Regions from separate parts of the Janthinobacterium darwini genome, predicted to be linked through region 2. Evidence: predicted binding sites of a transcription regulator. Region 2 holds the regulator's gene; each other region holds the start of a gene.
What was found. Region 2 encodes HrcA, which represses chaperone genes, less so after heat shock. Its sites were predicted from a motif close to TTAGCACTCNNNNNNNNNGAGTGCTAA; they were not measured.
Positions count from the first base shown of each region.

Region 1: rpoH (RNA polymerase sigma factor RpoH) is a predicted target of HrcA. The motif match lies at 2,310-2,336, and genes of this name have one in related genera.
Region 3: groES (co-chaperone GroES) is a predicted target of HrcA. The motif match lies at 2,676-2,702, and genes of this name have one in related genera.

Region 1 covers NZ_JBNYXX010000006.1:64,366-68,513, reverse strand. The annotation lists gene ACQ4WZ_RS24790 (antibiotic biosynthesis monooxygenase family protein) at 1-268, shown strand, start outside; gene ACQ4WZ_RS24785 (hypothetical protein) at 272-724, opposite strand; gene ACQ4WZ_RS24780 (hypothetical protein) at 897-1,163, shown strand; gene rpoH (RNA polymerase sigma factor RpoH) at 1,253-2,146, opposite strand; gene ftsX (permease-like cell division protein FtsX) at 2,633-3,553, opposite strand; gene ACQ4WZ_RS24765 (cell division ATP-binding protein FtsE) at 3,550-4,148, opposite strand, start outside.
Region 2 covers NZ_JBNYXX010000002.1:527,297-531,444, reverse strand. The annotation lists gene ACQ4WZ_RS17890 (HAD family hydrolase) at 1-715, shown strand, start outside; gene hrcA (heat-inducible transcriptional repressor HrcA) at 853-1,869, shown strand; gene fur (ferric iron uptake transcriptional regulator) at 1,918-2,349, opposite strand; gene ACQ4WZ_RS17875 (outer membrane protein assembly factor BamE) at 2,473-3,174, shown strand; gene dapB (4-hydroxy-tetrahydrodipicolinate reductase) at 3,194-4,003, shown strand; gene ACQ4WZ_RS17865 (barstar family protein) at 4,012-4,148, shown strand, end outside.
Region 3 covers NZ_JBNYXX010000001.1:186,142-190,289, forward strand. The annotation lists gene ACQ4WZ_RS00805 (hypothetical protein) at 1-230, opposite strand, end outside; gene groL (chaperonin GroEL) at 445-2,094, opposite strand; gene groES (co-chaperone GroES) at 2,145-2,435, opposite strand; gene ACQ4WZ_RS00820 (hypothetical protein) at 2,970-3,716, shown strand; gene ACQ4WZ_RS00825 (DUF904 domain-containing protein) at 3,845-4,135, shown strand; gene ACQ4WZ_RS00830 (cell division protein ZapA) at 4,135-4,148, shown strand, end outside.

The DNA.
Region 1 (4,148 bases), on a different contig from region 2:
CCTGCTCGACGAGGTCGACGGTTTCATTTCCATCGAACGCTTCAGCAGCCTGAGCGAGCCAGGCAAATTGCTGTCGCTATCCTTCTTTCGCGATGAGGCGGCGCTGGCGCAGTGGCGGCAGCGCGAGGCGCACCGCGCGGCGCAGTCGGCCGGCCGGTACGGCGTGTTTGATGATTACCGGCTGCGTATTGCCGCCGTGGTACGTGATTACGGCATGCTTGACCGGCAACAGGCGCCCACCGACAGCCGCCAGCGCCACGATGCCTAGCGTTTAGCGGGGAAGCGCCCCCTGCGTGATTTTTACTTTGACCCGGTACGTGGGCTCGGCCGCGTTCAGGGCGGGCGGCGTGGCGGGGTCGACGTCGAGCAGCGTGAACGTCAGGTGCCTGATGCTGACGGAACTGGCGGCGCCGGGCATGGAATCGGACAAGACGATGTCCGTGGCGCCCGCGCTGTTGAGCAAGCTGAAACTGTAGCTGACGTAGCCTTTCCACACGCACACGGCACCCTTGCGGCAGCGGCTGTCGTTGACACGCTCCAGTTTCAGGGTGTCGGTGGCTGTAATGGCGACTTGCTGGCCTGGCGAGAGCACGTGGGTAACGCTGCGCGGCGTGTTTTCCGCGTCGCCGGTGCTGCCGGCTGCGCCGCAGCCAGCCAGCGCTGCCAGGAAGGCAAAAAACAGGGGAAGTAACAGGGTAGGGCAAAAGCGGGTCAGATTAGGCATGTTTTTCCTTTCAGGTAGAACGTCCCTGGCGCGGCGTCCACGCATGGGATAATAATAACAAAATGATATTTTCCTGGCGCGCCATAGGCGCGTTGCGGATGAATTGATGCGCCGGCCGCGCGGCGCGCCGATTACTGCGTAGAATGGCTGTTTTGAAAATCAGGAAACAACCATGAAAAAAACTGCCCTGGCGAAAAGCGATGCCAAGAAACTGATGGGAAAGATGAATGTTCCCGGCGCCGGTGCATTCGGTAAGGAAGCGGTGGTCGTCGACCGCCGCGAGCAGCGCAAGCGCGATCAGGCCCTGGGCCTGGTGCCATTCGCCGTCAAGCTGAACAGCGATCTGGTCTTGCAATTGCAGACCCTGGCCAAGGAGCGCGGCGCAGATCTGAATGAATTGGTCGCCGAAATCCTGGTCAAGGGCTTGGCTGCAGCTTAATGAGCTGCCATGTTTATCTGTTGATAAACATCAAGTAATAAAACTAAAAGGCGCCTTGCGGCGCCTTTTGCATTGCGGAATGGCTTTCTTTATACGTAAGCTGCCAGCGCGCCCTTCATTTTTTTCAGCGCCGCCACTTCGATCTGGCGGATGCGCTCGGCCGATACGCCGAACTCTTCTGCCAAAGCGTGCAAGGTGGCGCCGGAACCGTCGTCGTTGGCCAGCCAGCGCGCTTCGATGATGCGGCGCGAACGGGCGTCCAGCTTGGACAGTGCCGTTTCCAGGCCTTCCGATTGCAGGCGCGTCACTTGTTCCGCTTCCAGCACCTTGGTCGGTTCGCTTTGCTCCGACGACAGGTAGGCGATCGGCGAAAACTTGTCGTCTTCATCGTCGGTCGGCGATTCCAGCGCGATGTCGCGGCCGCTCAGGCGCGTTTCCATCTCGATCACTTCTTCGCGTTTCACGTCGAGCAGCTTGGCCAAGGCATCGATCTGTTTCGGCGTCATCGCGTCCAGGCCCGTCTTGTGGCTGCGCAGGTTGAAGAACAGCTTGCGCTGTGCCTTCGTCGTTGCAACCTTGACCAGGCGCCAGTTTTTCAGGATGTACTCATGCATCTCGGCTTTCACCCAGTGCATGGCGTACGACACCAGGCGCACGCCCTGGTCCGGATCGAATCGTTTCACGGCTTTCATCAAGCCGATATTGCCTTCCTGAATCAGGTCGGCATGTGGCAAGCCATAGCCCAGGTAGCCGCGGGCAATCGAGACCACCAGGCGCAGGTGCGACAGCACCAGCTCTTGCGCGGCGGCCAGGTCATTTTTTTCGCGCAGGCGTTTCGCCAGCGAAATTTCTTCGTCGTGGGTCAACATGGGCAGGCGGTTCACGGCCGAGATATAGGCGTCGATATTGCCCAGATTGCCAGTGAACCCGAGGCCCAGCGCATTACTTTTGGTCGGAACCAATGCGGATGTTGCGGACATCATAGTCATGTTTTCTCCCTCGTAGTCTTGCTTTGTTCCAGTTGGCCATGTCACGCGACGTGGCCCGATAGTCTGTTCGTTTTGCGTATTCGGTCTTGCACTTGCAGATCGCGGCTCCATCTATATCTGGCGCTCATGGCGGTTCTGCTGTTGGTATGTCCCTATATTAGCACTCTCTGCTTGAGAGTGCCAATCAGCACATTTAATCGTCCTGATAGCCTAAATGCTATGGCGGTTTGCTAGTTGATAATTTATCTAAAACGCGCCGCCAGGGCGCATGGTTGCTGCAGTGTGTGCGCCTGCCCGCTCGCGCCTGAGAGGGCTGCACGGCTCGCTACGACAACATGGCTAGTCTACGGCCTCTGGCTGAAGCGAACCTTAAGGATACTTGCTAAATATCAAGATAACCACAGCATGGCGTGGATGGTAAAAAACAAGGAGAGGGTGAGGCGCACGGCGGCGCCAGGGGCGCCGCCGTGGGAGTGACGGTCAGTTCAGGCGCGCCAGGTGGCGCTGTACGCAGAGGAAGGCGCCAATCAGGCCCAGGCCGGCGCTGACGGCCAGCAAGCCGGCCATCGGCAGTGGTGCCAGCGGCACCAGCTGGAATTCGGACGCATACAGGCGGGCAAACTCGGCAATCGCCGTGTTCAGCGGATGCAAGGCCAGCGCCACGGCGCCCAGGGCCAGCGCGCCGGCGCACAAGCCCAGCAGGGCGCCCGTGTAATAGAAGGGGCGGTGAATGAAGGTGTCGGTGGCGCCGATCAATTTCGAGATGCTGATTTCATCGCGCTGCTGCATTACTTGCAGGCGGATGGTATTGAAGACAACAGCGATCACGGCCACGCCCAGGGTAATGGCCAGCAGCAGCAGCACCAGGCGCAGCACGCCCAGCAGAGCCGCCAGGCGCTTGACCCAGGCCGAATCGACTTGCGCCGATTCCACGAATGGCAGATGGCGCAACTGTTCCGCCACCGCATCGACATCCTGCGCTTCGCTGGCGCTGCTGAATGCGTCCAGTTTCAGCACATAGCTGTCGGGCAGGGGATTGTCGCCCAGAGTGCTGAGCACGTCGGCCAGGCCGTTCTTGTTTTTCAGGGTGTCGAGTGCCTGTTCGCGCGGGATGAAGACGATCTTCGCCTTTTGCTCGCCCACGATCTTGCGCATGGCGCTGGCCAGGGCCACGGCTTGCTCGCGCGGCGTATCGATCTTCAGGAAAACGCTGATTTCCGGATCGACCGACATCTGTTCCGACATGGGGCGTACATTATCGAGCATGGTCAGGCCGGCGAACGGCAGCGACAGGGCGATGGCGACGACCAGCACGTTCAATAGGAAGCCGCCCGGCGACTTGCGCAAATGAATCAGCGCCGAACCCAGCGCGAAGCGGTGTTGACGGAACCAGCCTCTCATGCCTGTTCTCCCTGCGTGTCATCCGGGCCAGGTGGCGGGGCAAAATCGGGATCGGGCGGCGCGAAGACGGGTGCTTGCGTGGCCTTGTCGATGGCTACCAGCTGGCCGTTTTTCAGGTGGATCACGCGGGCGGCGGCGTCGAGCATCTGTTCGTCATGGCTGGAAATGAGGCAGGTCACGCCCACGGAATGAAAGGCTTTCAGGGCGTCGAGCACCTTGTTGGCGCTGGCGCGGTCCAGGTTGGCCGTCGGTTCATCGGCGAGGATGATTTGCGGCCGGTTGACGATGGCGCGCGCGATGGACACGCGCTGCTGTTCGCCGCCCGACAGCGACAGGGGACGCGCCATGGCGCGGTCCAGCAGTCCCACTTTGTCGAGCGCGGCGCGCGCGCGCTGCTCGGCGGCCGCCTTGTGCGCACCGACGACGAGCAGTGGCAGCATGACATTGGCCAGGATGGAGCGGTCGTTCAATAGTTTTTGTTGCTGGAAGATCAAGCCCATGTTACGGCGCAAAAACGGCACGCCAGCCGGCTTGATCTTCGCCATGTCCTGGCCATTGACGATCAGCTTGCCCGAGCTGGGGCGTTCCATGGCGG
Region 2 (4,148 bases):
CCCAGTAAAACCCGCCGTGCCGCCCAAGGCCATCCTGTTCGATCTCGACGATACCTTGTGGCCCATCGCGCCCGTGATTGCCGCCGCCGAAACCCTGCTGCACGACTGGCTGGCCACGCATGCGCCCAGGGTGGCGCAGCAGTTTTCCATCGAGGTGCTGCGCCAGCACCGTCTGGCCATGCTCAAGGAGCAACCGCATTTCCATGGCAACCTGATCGAGTTGCGGCGCGCCGGCCTGCTGGCCGCTTTCGAGACCGCTGGCGAGGATGCCGCCCTGGTCGAGCAGGCCATCGTGCACTTCCTGGCCGCGCGCAACCGCGTCCAGCCGTATGACGACGTCTTGCCTGGCCTGGCCTGGATGCGCCAGCGCATGCTGGTCGGCTCCATCTCGAATGGCAATGCGGACCTTGACATTATCGGCCTGGCCCAGCATTTCAAGGTATCCATCGCCGCCAGCGACTTTGGCGTGGCAAAGCCCGATGCCAGCATCTTCCTGGCTGCGTGCGCCGCGCTGCAGGTGGCCCCGCACGAAGCCGTGTATGTGGGGGATGACCTGTATTTCGACGTGACGGGAGCGCAAGGGGCGGGCATGCGTGCCGTCTGGATGAACCGCAAGGGCAGCGACGCCCACCTGGCCGCCGGCGTGCAGCCCGACGCCATCTGCGCCAACTTTGACGAGTTGCTGCTGTGGCTGCAGGGGCAACTGGAAGATTGATCGCCGCCGGACGGGCGAACGTGCATAATAGGAGCTGTCAGGCGCCGGGGATGCGCGTCTGGCCGCTGTTTTTGCTATTTATACTGCTACTTGTCTTGCTACTTATTTAATAGAAAATTTGTCCAACTAATTACACCATGCAACTCGATACACGTGCCCAAACACTGCTGAAAGCCCTGGTCGAGCGCTATATCGCCGACGGCCTGCCGGTCGGTTCGCGCGCCTTGTCGAAAATTTCCGGCCTGGATTTGTCGCCGGCCACGATCCGCAACATCATGGCCGATCTGGAAGAGCTCGGTTATGTGTCCAGCCCCCATACCTCGGCTGGACGTATACCCACGCCACGCGGCTACCGCATCTTTGTCGACACCTTGCTGACTGTCCGGCATCTGGACGAGCACCTGGTGGAGTCGCGCATGCGCCTGCAGACGCCGCAGCCGCAGAAAACCATCGCCAATGCGGCGCAAATGCTGTCGTCGCTGTCGCAGTTTGCCGGCGTCGTGCTCAGTCCGCGCCGGGAATCCGTGTTCCAGCAAATTGAATTCCTGCGCCTGTCCGAAAAGCGCATCCTGCTCGTCATCGTTGCCCCGGGCGGTGACGTGCAGAACCGCTTGCTGCTGACGGAGGCCGACTACACGCCGGCGCAATTGATCCAATCGGCCAATTACATCAACCAGAATTATGGCGGCCTGTCATTCGACGCCGTGCGCGTGCGCCTGCAGGGCGAATTGCGCCAGCTGCGCGACGATATGGGCAGCCTGATGCAGGCGGCCGTGGAAGCGGGCAGCGAAGCGATGGCCGACCATAGCGACGACATGGTGATTTCCGGCGAGCGCAACTTGCTCAGCGTGAGCGATCTGTCATCGAATATGCATTCGCTGCGCCAGATGTTCGACATGTTCGAGCAAAAAACGGGCTTGATGCAGTTGCTCGACGTGTCGAGCAAGGCGACGGGCGTGCAGATTTTCATCGGCGGCGAATCGAACCTGGTGCCGATGGATGAGATGAGCGTGGTGACGGCGCCGTATGAAGTCAACGGCAAGATCGTGGGAACCTTGGGGGTGATAGGACCGACGCGCATGGCGTATGAGCGCGTCATTCCTATCGTCGATATTACGGCTAAATTACTGTCGAGCGCGCTCAGTCATCATTGATGCAGCTCAATGCTGCGCCAGCCGCCCCGTGGGAGCGGCCGGCAAGCGTCAGGCTGTTTTATGCGGGCAAGCCGTCTTGATGCAGTTGCCGTAGATGGCCAAGGCGTGTTCGGCGATCTTGAAGCCGCGCTCTTCAGCCACTTTTTGCTGGCGGATTTCGATGTCTTCGTCGAAGAATTCTTCGACCCGGCCACAGTCGAGGCACACCAGGTGGTCGTGGTGGGAACCTTCGTTGAGTTCGAAAATTGCCTTGCCTGTTTCAAAATGGTTGCGGTTGAGCAAGCCTGCCTGTTCAAACTGCGTCAGGACACGGTAGACAGTTGCCAAGCCGACATCCATATTGTCGGCCAGCAGAATTTTATAGACGTCTTCTGCTGTCAGGTGGCGTACCGGGCTACTCTGGAAGATATCGAGTATCTTCAGGCGTGGCAGGGTGGCTTTCAGGCCGCTTGCCTTGAGATCACTAGGATTGTTACTCATGTTTGTTGCTCGTATGTGGGTCAGGTGCTTTATCATATAGCGTTTTGTCGGGGAGTGCCAAAATATGCATTTTTTGGCAGGCCGGTCACTCCTGGCGTTTTGTTCATCCAATTGAGGTCATTTATGCGCGTAACACCGGCTGTATTGCCATCTCTCTGGCACCGTATTTCATTTCGAGCACCAGTCATGGCAGGCATGGTCTGTGTCGCGCTCGCCATGTCCGGCTGCGCCAGCCGCGGCATCCTTGGCGAAAAGCCGGCAGCCAGCCAAAAAGAAGGCAAGGAAGTGGTCCCCGAACAGGGCGCACAAACGACCACCATTACGCCGCTGCAGAAATTCATGTGGTTTTTCTCGCCGTATCGTCCTGACATTCAACAAGGCAACTTTGTCTCCGAAGAGATGCTGGCCCAGTTGAAAGTGGGCATGACGCGCGAACAAGTGCGTTTCGTTCTCGGCACCTCCCTGCTGACCGATATTTTCCATGCTGACCGTTGGGATTATCCATTCCGACTGGCACGGGGCAGTGGCGAAACCACCAGCAGCCGCGTGGTCGTGTTTTTTGATAAAGAAGGCAAGGTTGCACGTTTCGAAGGCGGCAATCTGCCGACCGAGAAAGAATACATCAACCGTATCGCCGGTCCGTCGCCGTTCGCCAAGGTCGCCAAGGCCGACGTGCCTGCCGCCGCCGTCCCATCGCCCGTGGCGCCGAGCGCCGTGCCGGTGCCGGCCGATGCCGCTCCTGCCATTCCGGTGAGCAAACCTGACGTTGCACCTGCAACGGCGCCTGCCGCCGAGCCTGCACCTGCTGCCGAACCCACCAAATAAGTTGCTGTAAGAGAATAAAATGACTGAACTGAAAATCGCCATCGCTGGCGCCAGTGGCCGCATGGGCCATATCCTGATCGAGGCCGTCAGCAATGCCCCCGACGCTGTGCTCGCTGGCGCGCTCGACCGCGTTGGCTCGCCATCCGTGGGTCAGGACGCCGCCGCCTTCCTGGGCAAGCCTGCCGGCGTGCTGATCGAGTCAAGCCTGGACGCCGGCCTGGCCGGCGCCGATTACCTGATCGACTTTACGCGTCCCGAAGGCACTTTGCAGCATCTGGCGTATTGCGCCGAGCACGGCATTAAGATGATCATCGGCACTACCGGTTTTGATGATGCGGGCAAGGCGGCGATTGCCGCCGCTGCCGAAAAGACGGCCATCATGTTCGCGCCAAACATGAGCGTGGGCGTGAATGTCACCATGAAGTTGCTGGAACTGGCGGCGAAAAGCCTGTCCGAAGGCTACGACATTGAAATCATCGAAGCACATCACCGCTTCAAGGTCGATGCGCCTTCGGGCACGGCCCTGCAAATGGGTGAGGTAGTGGCCGGCGCCCTGGGGCGCGACTTGAAGGAATGCGCCGTGTACGGCCGCGAAGGCGTGACGGGCGAACGCGACCCGTCGACCATCGGTTTTGCCACCATCCGCGGCGGCGATATCGTGGGCGACCATACGGTGCTGTTTGCCGGCATCGGCGAGCGCATCGAGATCAGCCACAAGTCGAGCAGTCGCGTCACCTACGCCCACGGCGCCCTGCGCGCCGCGCGTTTCCTGGCCGACAAGCCGACCGGCCTGTTCGACATGCAGGATGTGCTGTCGCTGAAGAACTGAGGAAGACCATGGCCACTGCCATCCTGAATGGAAAAGACATCTCCGACGAAGCGAGCTTTCACGCGCAATGCGTGCCAGCGTTCGGTTTCCCCGCGTTCTACGGCAACAGCATGGATGCCTGGGTCGATTGCCTCAGCTATCTGCG
Region 3 (4,148 bases), on a different contig from region 2:
TCCGGCAATGCCATCAGCGCATCGACGGCGCGCGCGTTCTGCTCCTGCGCCGCCTGGCTGCTCGCGGCCGGGCCATTGTCAGCGTGCGGCGCGGATTGCTGGTGCAGGTAGAAAGCGCCTAGCCCGGCGGCCAGCAAACCGGCCAGGATGCCGGCGATGATGGTGGTTTTGGAAGAAGAGGCGCGTGGCGGCATGATGGTGGCGTGAGAAAGAAGGACGATGGCGGCCATGCTAAAGCAAAACGCGCGGGTGGGCAATCGCCGGGCTTGTCAAACAGGCTCGCCAAACGGGTTTGCCAAAAAATCTATAGGCGAAAAAAAAGCTACCTTCCGTAGAAGATAGCTTTCGGGGCTGCCGGGCAGGTGCAAACAGCTTTTGGTCTGCCTGTCCTGTCCCGGCGTGTGCGGCCCCGCGTGCCGTCGCCTGCGCGCGGGGCCGCCGGGATTACATCATGCCGTCCATGCCGCCCATGCCGCCCATACCACCCATGCCGCCGCCCATGCCGCCGCCTGCTTTGTCGTCAGCGATTTCGCAGACCATGCAGTCGGTTGTCAGCATCAGCGAAGCGATCGAAGCAGCGTTTTGCAGCGCCGAACGGGTCACTTTGGCTGGGTCCAGAACGCCCATTTCCACCATGTCGCCATACGTGCCGTTGGCAGCGTTGTAGCCGTAGTTGCCCGTGCCAGCCAATACGGCTGCCACGACGACCGAAGCTTCTTCGCCTGCGTTTTGCACGATCATGCGCAGTGGCTCTTCCATTGCGCGCAGGACGATCTTGATACCGGCATCTTGATCAGGATTGTCGCCCTTGACCGTGATGTTGGCGCGTGCGCGCAGCAGGGCTACGCCGCCGCCTGGCACGATGCCTTCTTCCACGGCAGCGCGGGTAGCGTGCAGTGCATCTTCAACGCGGGCTTTTTTCTCTTTCATTTCGACTTCGGTGGCAGCGCCAACCTTGATCACGGCAACGCCGCCAGCCAGTTTGGCCACGCGCTCTTGCAGTTTTTCACGGTCGTAGTCCGAGGTCGCTTCTTCGATCTGTACACGCACTTGTTTCACGCGTGCTTCGATCGAGGCAGCTTCGCCGGCGCCATCGATAACGATGGTGTTTTCCTTGCCCACTTCGATGCGTTTCGCTTGGCCCAGTTCGGCCAGGGTCACTTTTTCCAGGGTCAGGCCGACTTCTTCAGCGATCACTTGGCCGCCGGTCAGGACAGCGATGTCTTCCAGCATGGCTTTGCGGCGGTCGCCGAAGCCAGGTGCTTTCACTGCGCAAGTTTTCAGGATGCCGCGGATGTTGTTCACAACCAGGGTCGCCAGTGCTTCGCCTTCGATGTCTTCTGCGATGATCAGCAGTGGACGGCCAGCTTTAGCGACTTGTTCCAGTACCGGCAGCAGGTCACGGATGTTCGAGATTTTCTTGTCGCACAGCAGGACGAATGGGCTGTCCAGTACGGCAACTTGTTTCTCTGGGTTGTTGATGAAGTATGGCGACAGGTAGCCGCGGTCGAACTGCATGCCTTCAACGATATCGAGCTCGTCGTTCAGCGACTTGCCGTCTTCAACGGTGATCACGCCTTCTTTGCCGACTTTTTCCATCGCTTCAGCGATACGCTCGCCGATCGAGTAGTCCGAGTTTGCCGAGATCGCGCCAACTTGGGCGATTTCTTTGGTCGTGGTGCAAGGACGGGCGATTTTCGCCAGTTCTTCGACGGTTGCAGCAACTGCTTTGTCGATACCGCGCTTCAGGTCCATCGGGTTCATGCCGGCGGCAACGAACTTCATGCCTTCGCGCACGATGGCTTGTGCCAGTACGGTGGCGGTGGTGGTGCCGTCGCCGGCGTTGTCGCTGGTGCGGGAAGCAACTTCCTTGACCATTTGCGCGCCCATGTTCATGAGCTTGTCTTTGAGTTCAACTTCTTTCGCTACCGACACACCATCCTTGGTGACGGTAGGGGCGCCGAACGAGCGCTCCAGGACCACGTTGCGGCCTTTCGGGCCCAGCGTTACTTTGACTGCGTTGGCGAGGATATTGACGCCTTCGACCATCTTGGCGCGCGCTGCGTCGCCGAATACTACTTCTTTAGCTGCCATGTTCAATTCTCCTGAGTTTCGGGATGTATCTGTCTACAACGTGGAAACAATTACTTGACGACGATCGCCATGATGTCTTCTTCGCGCATGACCAGCAGCTCATCGCCGTCAACTTTGACGGTTTGGCCGGCGTACTTGCCGAACAGGACGCGGTCGCCTACTTTGACATCCAGAGGACGGACTTTGCCGTCGTCGAGAATCTTGCCATTGCCTACGGCAAGGACTTCGCCTTGATCCGGTTTTTCAGCAGCTGCATCAGGAATGATGAGGCCGGACGCAGTTTTGGTTTCCTGGTCGAGGCGTTTGACGATGACGCGATCGTTCAATGGGCGCAGATTCATACAAAACTCCTTAAAGTTCAATGGATAAGTGTTGCTAAATGAATACATGTCCGGCACAGCGCCAGACGTGCTTTCAGTGACCGCCGTTGAAAGCAGCCCGCAACGGTCAAGCAAACCCCAAGTCATCCTGTCCTTGCCTGTATCCGGCAGTGGTGCATCGCGGCGTCGCCCGCCGCGTAGCGTTCCCTGCAGTGGTCTGGCAAGCACCATCAGTCCTGAGGATTGCTACGAAAGAGTTTGTTAGCACTCTCTACTAACGAGTGCTAATTATAGGGACGGTATGGGTCAACTTCAAGGGCTTATTCAAGAGGAATATATACATACACGATAAGCAGAGCCTGCATCTGCACTGGGTTTGCGCTGGCGCAAGCCAACTTCCCGGGCGTCAGCAACAGCAGCGACTCTAGCATGCCGTCCGCATGGGGGGCGTTCCTGTACGCGCAGGATACAGAGTTTTACTATGGAATTTGATAAGATGATTGTAATTGCATATCAATATCGCCACACATCACTACTTGCATCAGAAAGAACACCATGCCATTCCCGATTTCCCATCCCGCCCTACGCCTGCTGGGCGCCACCCTCATCGGCCTGGCCTGCCTGGGCAATGCCGCCGCGCAAACGCCCACCATCGTCGACGAGATCACCGTGGCGACCCTGACACCGCTGGAAAAGGAAATGCTGCTGAACGACTTGTTCAACGATTTGAACAAGGATGACGACGACCAGGAAGCACATGTATGGGACAACGGCGGCGACAGTGGCGTGCTGGTGAAAGTGACGTATAACTTCAGCAATTCCGGCATGACGGAACACAGCCTGAAGGCGCACGTCTGCCGCGACCTGAAATTCGTCGTCACGGCGGGCGGCAAGTCGCAGGACCTGAGCCGGCGCACCTGTTCGCAAAACAGCGGCAAGTGGGACGTGCAGGGCAAGGATCCGGCACCTATCGTATATCCGCCGTTCCTGTCGGACGTCACCATCGCCAGGCTCAATGCCAAGGAACAGAAAGCGCTGCTGACGGCCGCCGTGCGCACTTTGAAAGATGAAGAGGATGGCAAGACGCGCCAGTGGAGCAACAAGGGCTTGGGCAATGCGGTGCCGCTGGCAGTGCGCCTGACGCCCTCGCGGACGGACGCCAAACCTGGCAGCTACAGCCGCACTTGCCGTGACTTGACGATGGTGCTTGACGGCAAGGGTGGGCAACAGACGCTGACGCGCCGCTCTTGCGAAAACCGCTATGGCGGACTCGATATCGAACCTGATTACGTCGACGAGTAAACGCTGCCATCGGGGCGCTGGAAGATGCGCGCACTTGGCGAAAAGCGCCGGAAAAAGTGTGTATTGTCCGCCAACTGCCCTGCATTGATGTAAATATGTGTGACAGCGGCGTGATTCGATTGACGCCCATGGAGCGTCCGCCCTATAGTGGCGGGATGATTTCCGAATTCAACGAATTATCCGACAAGATCGGCCTGCTGGCCGAAATGACCCATGCGCTGCGCCGTGAAAACGCGCAATTGCGCAAGGACAATGCCGCGCTGGCCGCCGAGAACGCCCTGTATGTGCAACGCATGCGCGAGGCGCAGGAGCGGGTGGAAGCGTTGCTGGAAAAAATTCCCGAACTGGTGCAAGCTGGCCTGGAGCAAGCCGCTTCGGAAGCGGGCGCCTATATTGCCGAAAACGAGAGGGAAGCGTAATGCCGCGTGTCGA